3 regions of the Paenibacillus lacisediminis genome follow, and region 3 is predicted to be linked to each of the others. Evidence: riboswitches for the same ligand, from Rfam matches in the RefSeq annotation. Region 3 holds a riboswitch; each other region holds the start of a gene.
The links. A riboswitch is a leader RNA that binds a small molecule or an ion and turns the genes downstream of it on or off. The one in region 3 is predicted to bind glycine.
Positions count from the first base shown of each region.

Region 1: linked by a shared signal. The riboswitch ahead of ACLD72_RS28390 (amino acid permease) and the one ahead of gcvT (glycine cleavage system aminomethyltransferase GcvT) in region 3 are both predicted to bind glycine.
Region 2: linked by a shared signal. The riboswitch ahead of sdaAB (L-serine ammonia-lyase, iron-sulfur-dependent subunit beta) and the one ahead of gcvT (glycine cleavage system aminomethyltransferase GcvT) in region 3 are both predicted to bind glycine.

Region 1 is NZ_JBKIAX020000022.1:33,439-41,107, forward strand. It holds gene leuA (2-isopropylmalate synthase) at 1-11, shown strand, start outside; gene ACLD72_RS28380 (DUF1835 domain-containing protein) at 105-1,094, shown strand; gene ACLD72_RS28385 (TerC family protein) at 1,265-2,029, shown strand; glycine riboswitch at 2,168-2,248, shown strand; gene ACLD72_RS28390 (amino acid permease) at 2,390-3,739, shown strand; gene hprK (HPr(Ser) kinase/phosphatase) at 3,787-4,701, shown strand; gene ACLD72_RS28400 (LacI family DNA-binding transcriptional regulator) at 5,172-6,182, shown strand; gene ACLD72_RS28405 (M24 family metallopeptidase) at 6,307-7,479, shown strand; gene ACLD72_RS28410 (sugar ABC transporter ATP-binding protein) at 7,476-7,669, shown strand, end outside.
Region 2 is NZ_JBKIAX020000004.1:486,393-494,061, reverse strand. It holds gene ACLD72_RS10990 (S8 family serine peptidase) at 1-1,122, opposite strand, end outside; glycine riboswitch at 1,736-1,843, shown strand; gene sdaAB (L-serine ammonia-lyase, iron-sulfur-dependent subunit beta) at 2,051-2,716, shown strand; gene sdaAA (L-serine ammonia-lyase, iron-sulfur-dependent, subunit alpha) at 2,736-3,617, shown strand; gene ACLD72_RS10975 (TetR/AcrR family transcriptional regulator) at 4,426-5,016, shown strand; gene ACLD72_RS10970 (HlyD family secretion protein) at 5,068-6,411, shown strand; gene ACLD72_RS10965 (ABC transporter permease) at 6,408-7,669, shown strand, end outside.
Region 3 is NZ_JBKIAX020000021.1:52,920-60,588, reverse strand. It holds gene ACLD72_RS28005 (DedA family protein) at 1-157, shown strand, start outside; gene ACLD72_RS28000 (undecaprenyl-diphosphate phosphatase) at 242-1,153, shown strand; gene gcvPB (aminomethyl-transferring glycine dehydrogenase subunit GcvPB) at 1,535-3,055, opposite strand; gene gcvPA (aminomethyl-transferring glycine dehydrogenase subunit GcvPA) at 3,043-4,407, opposite strand; gene gcvT (glycine cleavage system aminomethyltransferase GcvT) at 4,427-5,557, opposite strand; glycine riboswitch at 5,662-5,804, opposite strand; glycine riboswitch at 5,805-5,908, opposite strand; gene gcvH (glycine cleavage system protein GcvH) at 6,108-6,503, shown strand; gene mtnB (methylthioribulose 1-phosphate dehydratase) at 6,609-7,262, opposite strand; gene proC (pyrroline-5-carboxylate reductase) at 7,302-7,669, opposite strand, start outside.

The sequences.
Region 1 (7,669 bases), on a different contig from region 3:
CCGCGAACTGAATTACCCAAGCAGGATCCGGGGAATATATGATTCAATAACTAAGGAGCTGCTTGGCAGCTCCTTTCATGTTTTGTTTTTGGGGAGGGGAAAAAATGCTTCATATTGTGAACGGTGATCATGTAGGCAATAAGCTAAGGAACGGAAACGTTCAGGGAGATATTTTGGTTTGGAGAGAAGTGTATCCTGTTGGCCCGGCATTTACGAACATGGACGGAAAAAACGAGAGGTTTTTTAGGGCAGCTTATTTGGAAAAAACTCTGGGCATCCCTGCATCGGAATTCATTGCAAGTTGCGAATCCCAGGAATCCTGCCTCCAAAATTTCCGCAAATACGATGAGGTCGTGATGTGGTTCGAGCATGATTTATTCGATCAGACGATGCTGGCCTTTCTATTACATTGGTTCTCAAAGCAGCCGTTAGGCAATACAAAACTAAATCTGCTGTGCATCGGGGACTATCCCGGGATTGATTTGTTTCGGGGAATGGGGCAGCTTACTACGGAGCAATTGGAAACCTTGTCAGGCACGTGGAGGCGAATTGGTGAGGAGGAGCTTAAACTGGGCGCCGAAATTTGGGAGGCGTACGCTTCCCGGGACATCGAGAAGCATATTGGAATTTTGCGGTTGGAGACATCGATTCTTCCTTTCGTGCATTCGGCATTTACAATGCATTTGAACCGGCTTCCGTCGTCGGACAATGGGTTGGGAATCGTTGAGCAAACCACGTTAGAGCTTGTAAATAACGGAGTGCAAAAACCTGCTGAATTGTTTAAGGAAGTGGGAGAAAGGCTGCACGAATTGGGAATGGGGGACGTGGAGTTTCGGTACCGGCTAAAAACGATGGCGGAGCTGCCGAAGCCACTTCTGGAGGCCGAGGGGCCGGATTATTTTATTGGCGGGCTTCCTTCCGCGAAAGACGGTACTGTCGCATTAACCAATTTCGGACAGGAAGTTCTATCGGGTGAAAAGGACTGGTTACAGGAAAAGGGAGTGGATGAGTGGTATGGTGGCTTGTCATTAACGAAGGATATGGGATGGCGCTGGGATCGAAGCGAGAAACGGTTAGTTCGCATTGAAAATTAATGTTAAAAGCAGGAGGAAGTAACGATGTTATTCTCATCGTAAAAAAATGAACTGTATCGGGGGGATATTTCGTATAACATCTCGTATACCCATTGCTGTACAAGTCAATATTATCTACGTGCAGCATTGTCGGTTGACAAAACTTGCTTTGCAAAGGGGAGATGGAGTAAATGTGGTTGGAGTATGCCTGGGCACTACTCATTCTTATCGGTTTGGAAGGATTGTTGTCGGCCGACAATGCGCTCGTTCTTGCGGTCATCGCGAAACATTTGCCGGACGAACAGAAGAAACGAGCGATTAACTATGGAATCATGATGGCCTTTGTCTTTCGTTTTGCCGCGTTATTTGCGATTTCCTTTATTGCTAACGTCTGGCAGGTGCAGGCGATTGGCGCGGCTTATCTCCTATACTTGGGGTTAAAGCACATCATCCAAGCGCGATTCGGCAAGAAGAATGAGGATGTGCACAAGGACACGAAACAAGAGGCGGCAGGGAAAAGTTTTTGGCCTACAGTAGGAAAAATTGCGCTGGCAGACCTTGCCTTTGCGATCGATTCCATCCTGGCTGCGGTGGCGCTTGCGCTAGGGCTGCCTGACTCGCCGCTTGGCGATTTCGGGGGGATGGACGCGGGGCAATTTATCGTTGTATTGCTCGGCGGAATTGCAGGCCTGATCTTAATTAAATTTGCAGCTACTTGGTTTGTAAAACTGCTAGCCCAACGTCCGGCGCTTGAGACGACGGCTTATGCGATCGTTGCCTGGGTTGGAGTAAAGCTCGCCGTCATCACCCTTGCCCATGAGGATATTGGGGTTTTGGATCCTCATTTCCCCCATAGCACGGTCTGGACGATTGTCTTCTACGCTGTCTTGGTGGCGATCGCCCTAATTGGGTGGTTTGCACCCAGCAACAAACCGTCTAAGGCAGGTAATGCCTAACGGGCATTCGCCGATGGGAAGTATCTCGTTGACAAAATATATCACTGCGAGTAATATTGAAAAATATTTAAATGGGTTGTTACAATGAAAAAATTAAATAGTTAGCAAGCTATGATTGCTATGGATCGTACTATAGCAGGAGCAGCTTCTGGAGAGACCGCGGGAATTCCGCGGCGCCGAAGGGTTCACAATCTCAGGCAAAAGGACAGAAGAGTACTAAATATCTATTTGTTATTCGAAAATAGTTGATAACAAAACTTATTTATTATTCTTATGACCAGGAGATTGGAGCGCATCCAGTCTCTTTTTTTATTGGCGTTAATCATTGTTCAACTTTTCACGTTTAAGGGGGAGTTTGGTTTGGCACAACAAGAATTAAAGAGGGATTTAGAAAATCGGCATGTTCAACTCATTGCTATTGGCGGTACCATTGGTACGGGATTGTTTCTGGGATCGGGCAAAGCCATTCAACTGGCAGGTCCGTCCATTATTTTTGCTTATTTCATCGTGGGGATCGCCATATTTTTTGTGATGAGGGCGCTAGGAGAACTCCTGCTGTCCAAAGCAGGTTATCAATCTTTTACGGATATTGCCGAAGACTATCTTGGGCCGCGGGCCGCTTTTGTAACGGGATGGACCTATTGGTTTTGCTGGATCATGACAGCTATGGCCGATGTGATCGCGGTTGGGGTGTATGTTCAATATTGGTTTGATATTCCGCAATGGGTGCCTGAAATCATCTGCTTAATTATTTTATTGGGGCTCAATCTGTTAACTGTAAAAAATTTTGGCGAATTGGAGTTTTGGTTTGCTTTAATTAAGGTAGTGACGATTCTCGCATTAATTGCCATTGGGGTGATCTTACTGGTCATAGGATTCAAGACAGATGCAGGAATGGTTACGGTCAAAAACATTTGGGGACATGGGGGCATATTTCCAAACGGAGTTCCGGGTTTCTTGCTTTCCTTCCAAATGGTTGTGTTTGCCTTTGTTGGCGTGGAGTTGGTGGGGGTATCGGCCGCGGAAACATCCAATCCGGAAAAAAACATCCCCTCGGCGATTAATAAAATTCCGCTTAGAATTTTATTTTTCTACGTTGGCGCGATTATTGCCCTATTGTGCATTAACCCCTGGACGGAACTAAGTCCGGCAGAAAGCCCTTTTGTTAAAACGTTTAGTTTGGTCGGGATTCCGATTGCTGCGGGAATTATTAACTTTGTTGTATTAACTTCAGCCGCTTCCGCTTGCAACAGCGGGATGTTTTCAACAAGCCGAATTTTATATAATTTAAGCAAGAATAACCAGGCTTCGTCCCATTTTGCCAAGCTGAATAAAAATCATGTGCCCAGAAATGGGCTATTGATCTCCACACTCGTCTTGTCCGGGGGAGCTCTATTGAGCAAGCTTATTCCGGAGCAGGCGTTTGGCGTCGTGACCACTATTAGCGCCATTTGTTTTATTTGGGTTTGGGGTGTGGTTCTCGTTTGTCACATCAAGTATAAAAAGACGCAGCCAGAGTTGCAGGCAAAATCGAAATTTAAAGCACCATTTACCCCCTTTGTTAATTATGCAGTTCTGACGTTGTTTGCTATAATTCTTATAATTATGCTGGTTGCCAAAGAAACACGCATGGCCTTATTATTGACACCCTTATGGTTTATTCTGCTGTTTGCATTGCATTATTCGAATCGAAGAAAAGCGGGTAAATAATCATAAACAGTGTCATTCCAGAATCATTAATAATTGGGGAGAACAAGATGAAGACGATCACGGTGCAAAGTCTTGCGGAAACGTTTCATATGGAAGTGCTAGCCGGGGCCGGCCGTATGGACCGTGTGATTACCCGTCCACGGGCGCATAGACCTGGGTTGGAGTTTGTGGGGTATTTTGATTTTTTTCCGATGGAGCGGGTGCAAGTGCTTGGCCGTAAGGAAGTTAACTATTTATTGACCTTAACCGTAGAAGAACGCAAGCTGCATATCGGCAACATTGTCAAATATCATCCGCCATGCTTTATTGTGACGTCGGGGCAGCAGGAGATCCCCTATCTGACCTTGTTCTGCGATCAGGAGGGGATTCCGCTGCTAAGGACCGAGGAGACGACAACGGAGTTTATCGCCAAGCTGGACAGCTATCTGGTCAAAGCGCTTGCGCCGGAGATCTCGATCCATGGGGTATGTGTGAATGTATCGGGCATAGGCGTCCTGCTCCGCGGCAAATCCGGGATCGGCAAAAGCGAAACCGCCCATACGCTCATTAGAAGGGGCCACCGGTTCGTTGCGGACGATATTGTGGTGTTGAAGAAACTGGGCCCGGCCACTTTGCTTGGAACGCATAATGAAACCACACGCGAATTCCTCGCGCTGCGCAGCATCGGCCTGATTAATGTCGTACGCCAATACGGGCGCAGGGCTTTTCAGGACGAGACGCGCATTGTACTCGACATTGAATTAGCGCCATGGAGGGAAGACTCTCTGAATAATGAGCTGGAACTGGAGCCTCAGTTCACGGAATATCTTGGCGTCAAGATTCCGCATATCGAAGTCCAGCTCCAGCCGGGACGGGATGTGGCCGGTCTGATCGAGGCGGCGGCCAACAATTGGTATCTCAAGCAGTTTGGCTACAGTGCCGCCGAAGAGTTCATGCAGCGGATCGAAAACAAAATGCAGTAAGCGCGGTTGGATTACAAATAGAAAAGACGTAGAGCGTTTCCTCATTAACCGGGTGAGCATAAAGGTAGAAGAATAAGAAAAAGTCTCTTAATTGCTGTCTCTGTGCATCATTCAGTCTGGTAGCGCCAGTCAACTGAGCAAACTGAAAGAATAATTCTTCATAAAATCATTCATTACGCTGTACGAAATATTTTGGCCAATAGATGTCGTCCTGTTGATGGTAAACAACAGATAATATAATATCAGTTTTTCATATACGTCCAAATGTTCAAAAAAGGCGTTTCAAAAACTCTTAATAATCCGGATTTGATATGAAAACGGTTTTATAATTTTCCTCCAATAGTTAAAAAAGTGTTTACAAATAGAAATGCCAATGATAAACTCTAGTTGTAAAAACGTTATTACAAATGCGCATTTTATGATTTGCCCAACCGGGCAAATGAGTTTCGACAGGAACGAGAGGGACGAATATGTACAAGCCGCTTACGATTAAAGATGTAGCGAAAAAAGCGAAAGTCTCCGTATCCACCGTTTCCCGGGTTATCAATGGACTTGATCGCGTAAAGCCGGAAACTCACCGGAGAGTTATGGAGGCAATCGAAGAATTGAATTTCGTGCCCGACAAGACAGCGGTATCCATGGTGAAGAAAGAGACGAAAACAATTGTATTGCTCGTGCCGGATACGATGAATCCCTTTTATACGGCGGTCATTCAAGGCGCGGAGAACGAAGCAAGAAAAGACGGGTACCTGCTGTTTGTGTGCTCCACTAACGATGATCCCCATACAGAAGAGTCCTACATCAATGAGTTAATCAGTAAAAATGTGGATGGTTTCATTATCATTCCTTGCCAAGAAAGCCATCTTGCTTATTCGCAGATCCAAAAGCCGATTGTTTTTGTTGATCGCAACTACTTAATCAATATTAACCACAGCGTAACGATCGATAACTTCGGAGGCTCGTATCAGGCGGCGCAGCATTTAATTGATTACGGTCATGAGAGAATAGCCATTATCTATGGAGAACCTCTATACCTCAATCAGAAGGAACGCTTTTGGGGATTCGAACGGGCGCTCCGCGATAACGGACTCCCTGTGAGCGCTTCCTATGTGAAAGAAGGCGATTGGCTGGAGGAGCATGGATATAAATCAACGGTGGAGCTGCTGTCTCTCGACAATCCGCCAACCGCTATATTCTCAGCCAACAACTTGATTTGCAAAGGCTCGATTAAAGCGATCAGAGATTTGCAGCTTAAGCTTGCCGAGGACATTTCATTAGTTGGATTTGACGATCATGAGCTGGCGAGCTTTATGATGCCGCCTGTTACCGTGATTGATCGGCCCAATTTGGAAATGGGAAAAGCCGCGGCGGAAATATTGCTGAGAAGCCTGAAGAATAAAAACTCCGAGCAGGTAGGTCAGAAAGTTGTTTTGGGAACGTCGTTGATCGAGCGGAGCTCGGTAAAGAAAATTAAAAAGTAATTACAAAGTTTTCTAACTATTTGCGTTTGTGATAACGTTTTTACAAATGTTTAATATTAATGATTTGTAATAACGTTTTTACAAAATAAATTATGAGTAAAGTACTAAAAGGAGATGAAGAATATTGAAACCGTTTATACCTCTTGAAGAATTCCAGGACAGGGTTATTCGAATTCAAACAGGCATGAAAGAGCAAGGGTTGGATTTGCTTCTCGCCTTCGGGAACGAGGCGGAGCCCCAATTTGTCCGGTATCTGTCCGATTATTGGCCTTCTTTTGAATCCGCGGGCGTCTTGATTCCGGCTGAAGGCACACCTGTTCTATTGATTGGTCCGGAAACCTTGACTTATGCGAAAGATCGTTCCAAGATTCCGGATATTCGCCGACTGCTTGTATTCAGGGAGTCCTCAGACCCGGAATATCCAGGAAGTAAACTGGACACGTTTAAGTCGGTTATATCGGAATTGATGGATCACGCGCCGAAGAAGGTGGGAATTGCCGGATGGGCCATTATTCCGCAAACCATATTTAACGAATTTTCGAAAGCGGTTACAGAAATGGGCGGGGAGTCTCCTGTTAAGGCGGATCAAGTCATGATAGCCGTCAGAGCGATTAAAAGCGAGAATGAATTAAATTGTATGCGTGAGGCATACCGGATTACAACAATCGGACTTGAAGCGGTGCTGGATCAATTGCGCCCAGGCATGACTGAATTGCAAGCAAGGGGAATTGCTTTGGCTGCAATGTCCGAAGCCGGGATGGAATCGGAGGCTTATCCGTTCTGGTGCTTATGCGGAGACGGAACGAATCAGGCGATAAGCCGTTCGCGTCACAAGCCGCTGGAGAAGGGGCAAATTATTCAGCTTCAAGTAGGGGCAAGATATAACGGATATGCCTCCAGCATTGGGCGGCCGCTGGTTTTTGGCAAGGCTGCAGATGATACAAGAACTTTAATAGAAGCGGGCATTTCCGGACAAGCCGCCATTCTAAACACGCTCAAAGCAGGGATACCTGCCAAAGAAGTTAGCAAAGCATATGAGGCGGCCATTGCCAAAGCTGGGTATTCCGATTGGCTGCTGTACGGACCATGCCATGCTACTGGTCTAATGGAAGGAGAGCCGCCATGGATCGAATCGAATTCCACCTGGATCCTCCAGAAGAATATGACGTTCTGTGTAGATGTTTTTTTAGGAAGCAAGGAGAAGGGAATTGGCTTACGTTTTGAAGACGGTGTGATAGTAACCGGATCAGGCGTTGAGGAGTTCTCGAATTTGCGGAGGGAGGTTATTGAATTGTGAACACCCTGACTGCGCAAAGCCCCATTTTATTGGAGACACAAAACATTCAGAAGTCGTTTATGGGACATGTTGCGTTAGGAGACGTCAGTTTTTCGTTAAGGGGTGGAGAATGTCTTGCGCTTGTAGGTGAGAATGGCGCAGGCAAAAGCACACTGATGAAAATATTGTCGGGGGTCTACAAGAGGGATCA
Region 2 (7,669 bases), on a different contig from region 3:
GGCTTGTACAATCGGGCGGAACCAATCGTCCCGCTCTGGCCCCCCGCCCCACGAGTTGTTGACAACATCGGGAGCGAGCTCGGGATGGAGGTTGCCTTCCGCGTCCACCGGAGCGAGCAGCCATTGCCCGCCGTCCAGGATGATGGCGTCGGTGGTCGACGGGTTAAAAATGCGCACCGCGATCCATTTTGCCCCGGGCGCTACGCCGATCTGGTTCGAGCCGTCGGGCTCCGATCCGACCATTGTGCCCATCGTGTGGGTGCCGTGCCCGTCGCTATCCACCGGCAGCGATGCGTGGCTGTGCGGGTCGTACCAGTTCAGCTCGGGATCGACGATGTTCCCGGAAGCATCGAACCCGCGCCATTTAGCGCGCAAAGCCGGATGGGTGTATTCTACGCCGGAGTCGAGGTTGGCGACGACGATCCCGCTTCCGTCAATGCCTTGGGCCCAGACCTCGGGGGCGTTGACCTGGGCGATGTTCCATTCGACGCTGCTCGGCTTGACAGCTGCCGCCCCGGCGTTATCGGCCACGGCATCCTTGATGGGTGTCCCTTGACCGGCCGCCGCCTCCTGCTTGTCGATTTCCACCTTATCCAGAAACCGTTCTTCGTTGGGGAGAATCTTTTCTACTTCAGGAAACAGGGCGACTTGGTCAAGCACCTCTTTTGTGCTTGTCACCGCCATGGCGTTTACGATAAAGTAGCTTTTATAATCCTTAACCTCTCCGGACTTTTGCTCCTGACTCAAATAGTTATCCAGGCTGACCTGGGTGCGTGAAGCCGTTTCACGCAGGGCGCTGATGACGGAAGTCCGGGCCGACATTTTAGCGGCCGAAGGCGTCGCTTTTTCGGTTGCGGCTTTTTGCAGGGCCAGCTTGGAAACCGAGGCTGTATCGGTTTGTTCTTTTAATTTAACGAGATAAGTCACGTAATCGTCCTGCTTGAACTGCGTCGTCAGTTTGCCATCGATCTTGGCTTCGGCGATGTGCGGCGCGCTGGATTTTAGACTGGTTTTGGCCGCAGCGCCGTTGGTTTCGGCATAGGTCACAGGAACAAAAGTAAGCACAAGGAGGATCGACATACCGAGTGAGAAATTTTTACGGAATCTTTTGAATCGGATCAACTTCTTCACTCCCTTTACTAGGTTAATGGTTCTTTCGAGAAATCCTCTTGTGGCAGCCCGGAGAATTGCTGGCTGTCAGTTAAAACCGGACACGACCTGAGCGACTTTGCGAAAAAAAACGAATGATATCTACGTAATTCCAAGCATCACCTCCTTTTATGGGAGAAAAATTAACATGAACAAATCTCTGAGTTGGGAAAGAGAGTCACTTCGGGTAGCGGGCAGTAGAAATTTGGCGTTTGGGCCCGGTTTATAACACAGGCCGAATAGGACATAACCAAAACGTGAAGCGGAAAACGGTGAGGTATCGGCGATAAATTCAGGCTTTCGTTGAACTACCGATGATGTTGAGGTTGGTCGAATTATAAAATCGATAGGAAAAGTAGGTTATTTTCAATAAAAAATAAAAATAGGTAAATAATGGTTTGTTTTGGAAATAGTATATCTTTGAAAATGAAAATGTACAAGTAGGATTTTGCGAGAATATACATATTTTCATAGAAAAATAGGAATATTTTACTATATTATTTGGCGTTTAGTTGAAAATGTATGTTAGATATATTGACATATAGTGTTTTTCGTTTTACATTAATTACAAAATGATAAGGAGCGAATGAGGGTCATGGGAGAGTCCGCTTGGGAAAGGCGGCACCGAAGGAGCAAATAGCCGGCCATGCGGGGCGGCTTTGAATCTCTCAGGTACAAGGACCATGGCCTGACGCGACTCTGGAGAGAGCGAAAGCCACCCAAGGGGTACGTGTTTCCGGCTCACGGACACATTAAACTCTCAGGTAACGGGGACAGAGAGAAGGCAGCAGGCCTTTTTTCTGTCCTTTTTAACGTTGAGGACTGTCATGTTAGGGAAAACTGAAAGTAAGATTTTTGCAAAATGGTGAAAACAAAGATTTGGGGAACGGGGAAGATGACCATGCGGTTTAAAAATGTATTTTCGATTATTGGTCCGGCGATGATCGGGCCGTCCAGCTCCCATACCGCGGGGGCGGTGCGGATTGGGCGTTTTGCGCGGCAACTGTTGGGAGAGGCGCCTTACGAAGCGCGGATTTGTTTCTACGGCTCGTTTGCGGAAACGTATCAGGGGCACGGCACGGACCTGGCCATCGTCGGCGGAATTTTGGATTACCGCACGGATGACGAGCGCATCCGGAACTCGCTGCAAAACGCGGAAGAAATGGGGATGAAGCTTGATTTTACAACCGGTGTTCAGCCGGGGACCCATCCCAATACGGTAAAAATCGCGCTCACCGCCGGAAACGGCAAGGCCGAGGTGACGGGGGCGTCGATCGGCGGCGGGAACATTGCGATTCAGGGCATCAACGGGTTTGAGGTCAAGTGTTCGGGCGAACTGCCGACGCTTGTGATTGAGCATGCCGACCGCCAAGGCATGTTGGCCGGCATCACCGCGCTATTCAGCCGGGAGGACGTGAACATCGGCTATATCATTACCGACCGGAAAGGAAGGACCGAAGAAGCCCTGACCGTCGTCGAAGCGGATGGCGCGATTCCGGGCACTCTTATTGATGAGGTTAAAAAGCTTCCGCACGTAAGCCGGGTGGCTTACATCGATTTAACATAAAGTGAAGGAGTAGGTAAACATGCGTTTTCGGAATTTGCGGGAGCTCGTCGCTTTGTGCGACAAGGAGTCCCTGACGATTTCGCAAGTCATGCTGCAGGATCAGGCGGCGGAAAGCGGCCAGAGCGAAGCGGAAATCATGGCAGCGATGGCCGAGTATTATCAAATAATGAAAGAGGCCGTGCGCAAAGGTTTGACGGAGCAAATCACCTCAACGAGCGGGCTGACGGGCGGCGATGCCAAAAGGGTAAACGAATACCGCGGCAACGGGGAGCCCGCCGTGGGGGACATCGCCTGCCAGGCGATGGCTTACGCTTTGGCGGTTTCCGAGGTTAACGCTTCGATGGGGCGGATCGTGGCCACCCCAACGGCCGGTTCCTGCGGCATCATTCCGGGGGTGTTCGTCAGCGCCCAGGAGCGCTTCGGCTGGGAGGATGAGCAGCTTGTGCGCGGTTTGTTCTGCGCCGGGGCGATCGGGTACGTGATCGCCAACAATTCGTTTATCTCCGGCGCGGAAGGCGGATGCCAGGCGGAAATCGGCTCCGCGATCGGCATGGCGGCGGGCGCGATGGTTGAGCTGCGCGGGGGAACGCCGGAGCAGGCGGTGCACGCCGTCGGCTTGGCGCTGAAAAATACGCTGGGCCTGATCTGCGATCCGGTTGGCGGCCTGGTGGAAATCCCCTGCATCGTCCGCAACGGCTTCGGGGCGGTAAATGCGCTCGCGGCCGCCGATATGGCGCTTGCCGGCGTGCGCAGCGCGATTCCGTCCGACGAGGTCATCGACGTCATGCTGGAGGTCGGCTCCGCGATGCCCAGCCGGCATCGGGAAACGGCCCAGGGCGGCCTGGCCCAAACGCCTACCGGCCGCAAAATTATGAAGGAGCTGCGGAACCGGAGAAAATAAGCAAGTAAGAGTCCTGGTCCTCGTAAAAGAGGGCCGGGACTTTTTTGTGTTGAGGCTGCAGAGGCGCATCGCAATGTGTGATCGGGGCGTTGCCGCACGGGACGTGGCCGCACTGCGATTGCCGCACTGTGATGTGTCGTACTGTGATGTGTCGTACTGTGATGTGTCGTACTGTGATATGCCGCACTGTGATGTGTCGTACTGTGATGTGTCGTACTGTGATGTGTCGTACTGTGATGTGTCGTACTGTGATATGCCGCACTGTGATGTGTCGTACTGTGATGTGTCGTACTGCGATGTGCCGCACTGTGATGTGTCGTACTGTGATATGCCGTACTGTGATGTGTCGTACTGTGATATGCCGCACTGTGATGTGTCGTACTGTGATATTGCCAAACTGCGGTGTTGTCGAGTTGTGGTGTTGCCTGCCGCACCTCGTTGATGAGGCTGCGCTTCTAACGGACTCCAGCGACCTTAAACCGCCCAGAATGAAGGCGAAAAAATTCTAACGGACCGAGAAGACGTTATTTCCTTCAAACCGGCGTAAAACATGTCATTTTGAACCAAATAACGTCATCTGTGTCCGTTAGAGCGGGAAATACCAGGGAAATAAGCGAATAACGTCTCTCCTGTCCGTTACGGGAGCTGTCGTTTGAAGCACTTCATCTCAGGTCGAGAAATTTTCGAAATTTTTTTGCAAAAAATACCTTGCCATCCGTCTTTGGAAGGAGTAAAGTAAAAATCGACTAATTGACTATATTCATATTTCGGTCAATTGGTCATTTCTTGGAGGGAGGCGCGATGGGGATTGGCTCAAATCAACCGGCGGGAATTGGTGATTGAAGCCGCCGTGAAATGTTTTTCGCTGTTTGGCTATAAGGCGACGACGATGGAGCAAGTGGCTAAAATCGCCAATGTAGCCAAGGGGACCATTTATACTTTTTTCACCAACAAGGAAGAGCTGTTTGATGAAATTCTACTTTCCATCATTGCGGATATGAAACAGCTCACAGCGCAAAAGGTGGATGTGAACAAGCCGTTTTTCGAGAACCTCTATCAAAGCATGGATGCCTTGCTGGAGTTCAGACGCGAGCATGAGCTGTTGGCCAAACTGTTTCAGGAGGTGCGCAATTTCGGCACCCAGCAGGCGCGGGAAGGCTTGGAAAAAATCGAAAACGCCATTCTGGATTATCTGGAGCGGCAAATCACGCTGGCCGGACAGCGCGGTGAAATTCGCGCTTTTGATCCGAAGGTCGTCTCTTTCGTCATGCTGAAGTTGTACATAGCGTTAACGTTGGATTGGAGCAAAAACCACGAGCCGCTGGACAAGGAGCAGATCAAGGAGTCCTTGCGGATTTTGCTGGCGGGAGGCCTGTCGGCAAATCGGCCGGTCTATTAACTATTAACGGTTCAAATTTAAGCGAGATGATATTTGGAGGGGTAGAGGAAGATGGAAAAACTAAAAGTGCTGATTATACCCAGGGTGTTAGTTTATGTTGCGATCGCTTTGCTCATTGCGGGTGGGGTCTGGATTCTGAACTCGAACCAGATCACTTCCGGCAGGGAAAAAGCGAACCGCCCGACGGCGTTTATCGAGGCCAATCAATCGAGCGCGAGCTTTAAAGTCGGCGGGCGGATCGTCGAGCTGCTGGTGGAGGAAGGCGATGAGGTCAAAAAGGGGGATATCCTGGCCCAGATCGAAAGCGATGAGGTCAAAGCCAAGGTATCCCAGGCCCAGGCGGCGGTGGCCGCGGCCGAAGGCCAGATCGGGCAAGCGGCAGCTTCCGTGAATGCGGCGAAATCGAAAAGAGCGGAGGGTGAAAGTGCGGTTTTCCTGACGGCGGAAACGATCGACAAACAGATCGCGCAGGCGCAGGCGGTGGTTCAGGCGGCCCAGGCCAAGGTTAATGGACTCAAAGCGGGAGCGCGCCCGCAGGAGCTGAAGCAGGTGAAAGTCCAGATGGAAGCGGCCAAAAAAGCTTACGATATCGCCAAGGACAATTTGCAGCGGACCTCAAGCTTGTTTGCCGAAGGGATAGTCAGCCAGGCCGATATGGACAAAGTGAACCTCTCCTATACGCAGGCGGAAGCGTCTTACAACGCCGCGGTTGAACAAAACAACTTGGCGAAAGAAGGCGCCCGCCAGGAGGAGATCGACGCCGCCGAAGCCCAGCTTGAGCAGGCGAAAGCAGCTTTGGCGCTGGCCGAGGCCAACAAGGCGCAAATCGAGATTAAGCGGCAGGATGTGGATGCGGCGGCGGCGATGATCGAGCAGGCCGAGGCGGCCCAGCGGACGGCCGAGTCCGGCAAGAAGCAAGCTTCCGCGGCGCTGCAGGAAGCCCAAACTTATTTGGGTTACACGAAGCTGGTTGCCCCCGTAGACGGGGTTATCGTGTCCCAGTCGGCGGAGCTCGGCGAAATCGTAGGTTCCGGGTTCCCTGTTTTCACGGTTCAGCAAACCGATGCCGTTAAGACGGCGAAATTTTATCTGCCCGAAACCGAGATGGCCGGCCTGAAAAAAGGCGATATCGTTAACGTGAAGCTCGTATCCGACGGCAGCATGCAACAGGCTAAGGTTGTTACGGTAGCACAGGCGGCGACGTTCGCTTCGCAAAAGGCGACGCAAAATACGGGGGATCTGGACATTCGCTCCTTCGGCATTAAAGTTCAATTTATCGATTTGCCGGACACCGCTGCGACCGGGATGACCGTGGAATGGTACGGCAAGGACGGCGAAACCTCCGGCCAGGGAGGAACTGCGGATCAAGCGGACAAAGCGGGTGAAGCCCAGTGAACGGAAGGATTACGTTAGGCTCCATGCTGGCGGAAGAATGGAGGAATATTTTCAGAGACCGGGTGGTTTTCGTCATCCTGTTGATCGGGCCGATTTTTTATACATTTTTTTTCGCCTCCCTTTACAGTCATCGGGCTGTTTTGGATGTGCCCACGCTCATTTACGATGAAGATCAGAGTCAATTAAGCCAGGAAATCATCCAGGCGCTGGATGCTCATCAGTCGATCAAAATCGTTGGGGAAGTCCATTCGAGCCAGGAACTGCGGCAAGCGATCGATAACGGCAAAGCCAGAGCCGGGGTGATTATCCCGGCCGATCTGGAAGCCAAGCTGAAGCGGGGAACGCCGACACCGATCATTGCTGCGGTGGATGGCACCAATCTGATGATCACGAACGCTGTCGTCAAGGGCGCCAACGAAGTGGTCACGACGTACAGCTACGGGACGACAACGAAAAGGCTGCAGCAGCAAGGAATGAAGGATGAGCAGGTGAGCGCGACATTATCGATCATCCCGTTCACCTCGCGCACGCTTTATAACCCGACCTATGATTACGTGGATTTCCTCGTAACCGGGATGGCGGGAACGACGCTGCAGCAAGTGATGTTCATGGCCGTTGGGATGGCGGTTGCCCGGGAAAAGGAAGAGCGGACCTGGAGCCGCTTCGCCGTCTGGAAGAGAAGCCCGTGGAAAATCATGTTCGTCAAAATGTTCCCCTATTGGCTCATTGGCATTTTGAACGTGTTTGTTGTCATGAACATTTTGACTTCCGTTTATCAACTATCGTTCCGCGGATCGGCGTGGTCGATTTTATTGATCGCCGTGGTCTTCTCTTTTACCGTGGCGTCCATCGGTTATTTCCTTAGCCTGGTTTCTCCCAACAAAATCACGGCGCTGCAAATTTCGATGCTGGTCGCGCTTCCTTCGTTTTCATTGTCGGGACATTCCTGGCCGATGGAAGCGATGCCCAAATTTCTGCAGGTGATCGCCCATGGCCTGCCGCTGACCTATTTTCTTGAGGCGGTGCGCGCGGTGATGCTGAAGGGGTTGACGACCGCCCAGATTGTGAAGGACTGTATCGCAACCGGCTTGATCGGTTTGATCGCTTTGCTGGCGTCGCTGCTGTATTCCCGCTTCATCTCGTTCAGACATACTGCGGATCACGATGCGGACCAGGAACTGCCGCTGCCGGCTCCGGCGTTCACGGAATCCTCGCAGCCGCCGGTGATGGCGGCCCAAACGACGACAACTCCGATGTA
Region 3 (7,669 bases):
AGGCTCCTGGGAAAAAATCGTCGAGTTTATGGACGTTTATTCCCATATCGCCTACGGGGTGATTGCCGTCGCCGCGGCGGCCGTGCTGGTGCTTTGGCTGCGCAAAAGAGGCGCCACCCGCCAGACACCCGAGCAGCCGGAGAAGTCGGCGGACTGATGGACGAAATCATAGGCAGAATGATAGAATGAACGAATGGTAGAATGACAGATGGATTGATTGACTAGCAAAGGAGAAGCTGAAATGATTGATTTTTTGCATCTGATCAAAGCAATTATTCTGGGAATGGTGGAAGGACTTACGGAATTTGCCCCCGTCTCGTCGACAGGGCATATGATCATTGTGGACGATATGTGGCTGCGGACCGAACACCTGCTGGGCTCCAAATATGTAGCCAACACGTTTAAAGTCGTGGTCCAGCTCGGCTCGATTTTGGCCGTGGTAGTCGTGTTCTGGAACCGGTTTATGGAACTGCTTGGATTGTCGCGTTTTTTTGGAAAAAAAGGGGTCTCATCGGAGTGGTCCGATGAGACGATGGTGGCGGAGGACGGGGCGTATCAGCCTCGACAGCTTAAACATGGCAGCGGTTCGCGCCTCAAGCTGGCCCAGGTCATTGTCGGATTGATTCCGGCCGGAGTTTTGGGCGTTTTGCTTGAAAATTATATCGATGAGTATCTTTTCTCGACGGCAACGGTATTGATTGGTTTGGTGGTTGGGGCCGTGCTCATGATTGTGGCCGACCGCTTTGCGCCAAAGCGGGCCAAGGTAGAAACCGTCGACCAAATTACTTACAAGCAGGCGTTTGCGATCGGCCTTTTCCAATGCTTGTCGATTTGGCCGGGCTTCTCCCGCTCGGGATCGACGATTTCCGGCGGGGTGCTGCTGGGCTTAAGCCACCGGGCGGCCGCCGACTTCACCTTCATCATGGCGGTGCCGATTATGGCCGGGGCGAGCGCCCTTTCGCTGGTCAAAAACCTGCAGTATTTTACGCTGGATGTCCTGCCCTTTTTCATCGTCGGGTTTATAAGCGCATTTGTGTTTGCGCTGCTGTCGATCCGCTTTTTCCTGAAGCTGATCAACCGCGTCAAACTGGTGCCGTTTGCGGTGTACCGGATTTTGCTGGCGATCGTGATCTATTTCGTATTCGTTTTTTAAGCCGGGCCTTAAATGCGCCACAGCCGGGTGTTAACGTTGGAGTCCGCCGTGGTTTATAGCAGCCAGGCAATAGCAATACGGCGTGCTGGTTTATTTTGCATTAACCGCCTTCCCGGGAAGGCGGTTTTGTTTTTATTCGTGTCTTTGTTTCCTGGCCGTCTCGACTTGTTGCAAGGAAATGCAAAAGTGCATTTCGTCTGTCGTAAATTCCCATGTTTGAGCGATTGAAATGCAAAAGTACAGTTAATTCGGTCTGAACTGGAAAATATTAGTATGTTATCCGGAAATGAACTGCACTTTTGCACTTGATCAGCTATTTCGGGGCGTTTTGGCGAAAATGAACTGCACTTTTGCATTTGGTGTGGTATACATTGATTTATGTTACCCGCAGGAGCAGTTCAGCACCGGCTTTCGGGCGGCACCGGTTTCGTCAAGGCGCGTGACCGGTGTGGTATGCGGCGCGTTTAGCAGGATGTCCGGGTTCGTCTCCGCTTCCTTGGCGATGGCAATCATACAATCGATAAAGCCGTCCAGCGTCTCCTTGCTTTCGGTTTCCGTTGGCTCGATCATGATGCATTCCTCGACGTTCAGCGGAAAATAGATGGTCGGCGGGTGGTAGCCGAAGTCCAGCAGCCGCTTGGCGACGTCAAGCGTGCGGATGCCGTATTGGGCCAGCCCGCTGCCGGACATGACGAATTCGTGTTTGCACGGCTGATCCTCGTAAGGCATCTCGTAATAAGGAGCCAAGCGTTTCATCATATAGTTGGCGTTCAGCACGGCGTTTTCCGAAACCTGGCGGAGTCCCTCCGGGCCCAGGCTGCGGATATAGGCATAAGCGCGAACGAGAATGCCGAAATTACCATAAAACGCTTTGACCCGGCCGATGGAGGCTGCCGAACCGCTCGCTCCGGTCAACTCGCCAGCCCCCTCCGCACGCCGGCCGCGAATGGCGTAACGACCGGATGATTCATCCAGGACGACCGTCGGCTCGGGCAGGAACGGCGCGAGCCGCTTTTTGACGCCGACCGGACCGGCGCCGGGGCCGCCGCCGCCATGCGGCGTGCTCATCGTTTTGTGCAGGTTGAGGTGGACGACGTCAAAGCCCATATCGCCAGGACGAGTAATCCCCATGATGGCGTTTGAGTTGGCGCCGTCATAATACAACAGCCCGCCGGCCGTATGGACGATTTCGGCGATCTGCACGATTTGCTGCTCAAACAGGCCAAGCGTGTTCGGGTTGGTGAGCATGAGGGCGGCGGTATCTTCGCCAACGGCCGCCCGCAGCGCGTCCAGATCGACCATGCCGCGCTCAGTCGAAGGGATGGTCACCGTCTCAAGGCCGGCGACCGCAGCGCTGGCCGGATTGGTGCCGTGCGAGGAGTCCGGCACGATCACTTTCGTCCGCTTCTCACCGCGGCTTTCGTGATAAGCGCGGATCATCATTAGGCCCGTCCATTCCCCGTGCGCTCCGGCGGCCGGCTGCAGGGTGACCTCGTCCATACCCGTAATCCCGGCCAAGTCCCGCTGCAGCCGGTACATCAGCTCCAGCGCACCCTGCAGGCTGTCCTCCGGCTGATACGGATGAATTTTGGCGAAACCGGGGTAACGGGCCACATCTTCGTTGATTTTCGGATTGTATTTCATCGTGCAGGAACCGAGCGGGTAAAACCCGTTATCGACGCCGAAATTGCGGCGGGACAAGGCGGTATAATGGCGCACGACATCAACCTCGTACACTTCCGGGAACGAAAGCCCATCACGGCGCAGCATTTCCGGCGGCACCAGCTCCTCCTTCGGCAAGGCGGGAACGTCACATTCCGGCAGGGAATAACCGATCCTTCCGGGCCGGCTGCGTTCGAAAATAAGCAATTCCTCCGGTTTGGTTTCATTTATTTCGTGCATATCGATTCCTCCATTACACTGACGAATTGGTCGATTTCCGCTTTGCTGCGTTTTTCGGTCACGGCGATCAGCACATGTCCGGCGAGTTCGGGATAGCTGCGCCCCAGATCGTAGCCGCCGATAAATCCGGCCTCGAGCAGCTTTTGTTGAAGCCGCTGCGGATCGGCGCCTTCCGGCAGCCGGATCACGAATTCATTAAAAACCGGGGCCGGGAAGGGAAGGCTTACGCCCGGGATGGAAGCCAGGCGCGTTTTGGCGTAATGTGCTTTTTGCAGGTTCAGCTCCGCGACCTCGGCCATGCCTTGTTTGCCCATCAGCGACATATACACGGACGCGGCGAGAGCGAGCAGCGCCTGGTTGGAGCAGATGTTGGAGGTCGCTTTTTCGCGGCGGATATGCTGTTCCCGGGCTTGCAGGGTCAGCACGAACCCGCGCTTGCCGTTCCTGTCGGTCGTCTGCCCTACGATCCGCCCGGGCATTCGGCGCATGTAGCTGTCGGCTACGGCGAAAAATCCGCAGGTCGGGCCGCCGAAGGAAGGTGCGATGCCGAGCGGCTGCGCGTCGCCAACGACGATATCCGCGCCCAGCTTGCCCGGCGCTTCCAGCAGGCCCAGAGACAGCGGGTTGCAACTGACGATCAAGAGTCCTCCGCGCGCATGAATTAGCTCGCCGATGGAACGGATATCTTCAAGGGAACCGAAGAAATTCGGGTTTTGCACCAGCACGGCGGCGGTGTCTTCCGTAATGGCCGTCTCCAAGGCCTTGCGGTCGGTAACGCCCGCCTCCCAGCCGACCTCCGCGATCTCCAGATTCAGGCCGCGTGCGTAAGTTGCCAGCACCTCACGGGCCTCGGGATGGACGGTCCGGGCCACGATCAGCCGTTTGCGCCGGGTGGCGGCCGCAGCCAGCGAACCGGCTTCAGCGAGGGCTGTCGCCCCGTCGTACATGCTGGCGTTGGCCACCTTGAGGCCGGTCAGCTCGCAGATATAGGACTGGAACTCAAAGATCGCCTGCAGCTCGCCCTGGCTGATCTCCGGCTGGTACGGCGTATAAGCCGTGTAAAATTCGGAACGGGAAATGACATGTTGGACGACGGAAGGAATATGAAGATCGTAAATGCCCGCGCCGAGGAAGCTGGCGTAACGGTCGGTGTCGGCATTGCGCGCGGCAAGTGCGAACATGTGCCGGGTTAAAGTGTATTCGTCGAGCCGTGGGGAAACCGGCAGCTCGCCTTTAAAACGGATCTCCCCGGGAATATCCTGAAACAACGCTTCGAGCGAAGGGACGCCGATCGCTTCCAGCATTTCGTTCCGGTCTTGTTCGGTCAGCGGCAAATAACGGTGTTTTAGCATAGGTTTTCTCGTTCTCCTTTCACGGCTTGGCGAGTGCGTTTCGGCGATAAAATGGCAGGGGGACGACTTGGGCTTTCAGCCGTTTGCCGCGGATTTCCACCTCGAGTATGGTGCCGGCCGCCGCGTGGGCGCTGGCGATCAGTACCAGTCCGAGGCTTTTTTTGAGCGTCGGCGCTTGCGTGCCTGTGGTTACTTCGCCGATTGGGCCCTCGATGCCAGGCGCAAAAACCGGATAATGCGTGCGCGGGATGCCCCGGTCGATCATCTCCAGACCGGCGAGCCGCTGCGGAACGCCTTCTTCACGCTGCTGGAGCAGCGCCTCGCGCCCGATAAACGAGCCAGAGTCCCATTTCACGAACCGGCCGAGGCCGGCTTCCAGCGGCGAAATACGCTGCGACAGCTCCTGCCCGTAGAGGGGGAGGCCGGCTTCAAAACGCAGCGTATCCCGGGCGCCGAGCCCCGCCGGCACGAGCCCGTGGGCCTCGCCGGCTCGCATCAGCGCGTCCCAAAGGGCCGGAGCGTCTTCCGCAGCCGCATAAAGCTCATACCCGTCCTCGCCGGTATAGCCGGTGCGCGAGAGCAGCGTTTTAATGCCGCTGACCCGGGCCTCAGGATAAAACGTGAAGGGGCGCAAAGCGCCGGGATCATGTCCTTCGCACAGCGGGGAGAGGATGGAGGCGGCCAGCGGCCCCTGGACCGCCAGCAGCGCCGTGGCTGCGGAAACGTTGCGCAGGCTGACGCCTTCGGCGGGCAGATGCCGCCGCAGCCATTCCCAATCCTTGTCGATGTTTGCGGCGTTGACGACAAGCATGTATTTGCCTTCGTCCCGTTTATACACCAGCAGATCGTCGACGACACCGCCGTCCGGATAACAGAGCAGGGTGTATTGAGCTTTTCCCGGCCCCAGCAGGCTCACGTCGTTCGTCGTCATCCGCTGCAAAAAACTTTCCGCTCCGGGACCCTCGGCGTAAAACTCGCCCATATGCGATACGTCAAACAAGCCGGCCCGCTCGCGCACGGCCTCGTGCTCCTTTTGAATGCCGCTGAACTGCACCGGCAGCTCCCAGCCGCCGAAATCGATGCAGCGCACGCCTTCATATCGGCCGTAACAAGAGTATAACGGCGTTCGTTGCAGTAGGGGTTCGGACATCTCATCACCTCGTTTGGCCGTAGTGGGCCGTATTTTTACCTGCGCATATCATGAAAAAAATAAAAAGACAGGCCAAGAAATTCCGACTGGCAACGAATCGGATATTTCCGGCTCTGTCCTTTGTACCTGAGAGTTACCCTGCTGCAAAACACCAGGCATCTTGCTCCCCGGCATTTTAAAGAAGAAGCAGGTTTCCCCTTGGGTGATCCGCCTTTAAACCCTAAAAGACGAATTCTCTCCAGAGACGCGTCCGGCAGAAGTCCTTTTGCCTGAGAGATTCACCGCTTCCGTGCGGCTTGCTCCTTCGGCGTTACAATTTGCTGGAATTGTAATCTCTCCCTCTGCCTTCAACCGCTGATTACATCTACATTAATACTCAAAACCGCGAAATATGTCAATAAACTTATCATAAAAATATAAATTTTATTTTGGTTTTGTATACTGCAACGCTTTCATTTTTGCAAATCTATAAATTATGTTAGTAATATTGACATCTTGACTGGGTTGGAATAATCTGAACGAGAAATATCCGGAAAGAGGAGGAATGAGCTTGTCTGCTAATATTAGGGAAAATCTATGGTATAGCGACGAACATGAATGGGTGCTGGATTTGGGGGATGGAACGGCAAAAATCGGCATTTCCGACGTAGCCCAGCATCGCTTGGGCGATATCGTGTTTGTGGAGCTGCCGGACCTTGGAACGGAAGTGGAAGCACAGGACGGGATCGGCACGATCGAATCGGTCAAAACGGTGGCGGATTTGTTTACGCCGGTCAGCGGAACGGTGCTGGAGATTAACAACGAGCTGGAAACGGCGCCCGAGCTGGTGAATGAAGAACCTTACGACGGGGGCTGGATGGTGCGGATTCAACTCCATGAAGACCCCGCCGCCGCTTTTTCCAAATTGATGGATGCTAAAGCTTATGCGGAGTTTCTCGAAAGATAGAGGGCCTGTGACAGGCAAAAATAACCTCGCGTCAGCGATGAGGATGCGGCTTGCTTATCGCATTGCGTATTTTTGCTTTGCTGGCCGCGAGGTTGCTTGGTCCGGTCATTTACGTTTGGGCGGAAGCAGGAGGGAGCGGTAAATCGCCTCGAACATAAATTCGAAGGCCTCCAGGCGGGATACGGCATCGAATGCGGTGGAGCCCCATGCGTAGATGCCATGGCCCCGCAGCAATAAGCCGGGAACGCGGGTGTCGAGCGCGGCGGGAATCCGCCCCGCTATCTCGGCGATGTCGGCGTAATTCGGCACGACCGGGATGCGGACAGCGGCGTCCTCCTCCCAGATGCCCAGCGCTTTGATCAGCTCGTTGCCCTGTATTTGGACGAATCCTTCGTCGCCGAAATATTCGCTGAGCACATTGTTAAACACGGTGTGCACGTGGAGAATCGCGCCGCAGCCGGTCATCCGGTAGATTTTCGCGTGAATCGGCACATCTTCGCCGGGCGTCAGTTTTGTGGCTTCACTTGGCGTACCAGCGGCGTCCACAAACAGAAACTCCTCGGCCGGAAGCTTCGTTTGGCCCTTCATGCCCGACGTCACCGCGAAGTGATAATTGCCCGGCGCGAAGCCGCCGACCCGAACGGACAAGCTGCCGCTCAAGCCCGGAAGCCAGCCGCGGGCGGCAAGCCGTTCCTTGACGCCGCGCAGTTCGCTGAGCGCAGCTTGTTTTTCTTCCAACGGAATGTCCGAAAAATTCATGTTGGCCGTCCTCCTTCGTGCTTCACCCAAAATAATGGCTTACAGAAGCGACTTTCGAACCGCCTCGCCCATTTCCAAAGACCGCTCGGCGGCCCGGTGCACCGCGGCTTTCACGTTTGGCCGGAAGCCGGCCGCTTCGAGCACCTCCAGCGCCGCTTGGGTCGAGCCGTTTGGCGAGGTGATGTCGGCCCGGAGCTTGGCCGGATTTTCGCCGGTTTCCTTCATCATCAGGGCGGCGCCAAGCACCGTTTGCACCGTCAGCTCACGCGCCTGATCGGGGGAAAGACCGCCTTCCATACCCGCTTCGATCATCGCTTCCATCATGTAATAAATATATGCGGGCCCGCTGCCGGAAACACCGGTCAGAATTTCCATCCGTTCCTCCGGAATCACGCTAACCATACCGA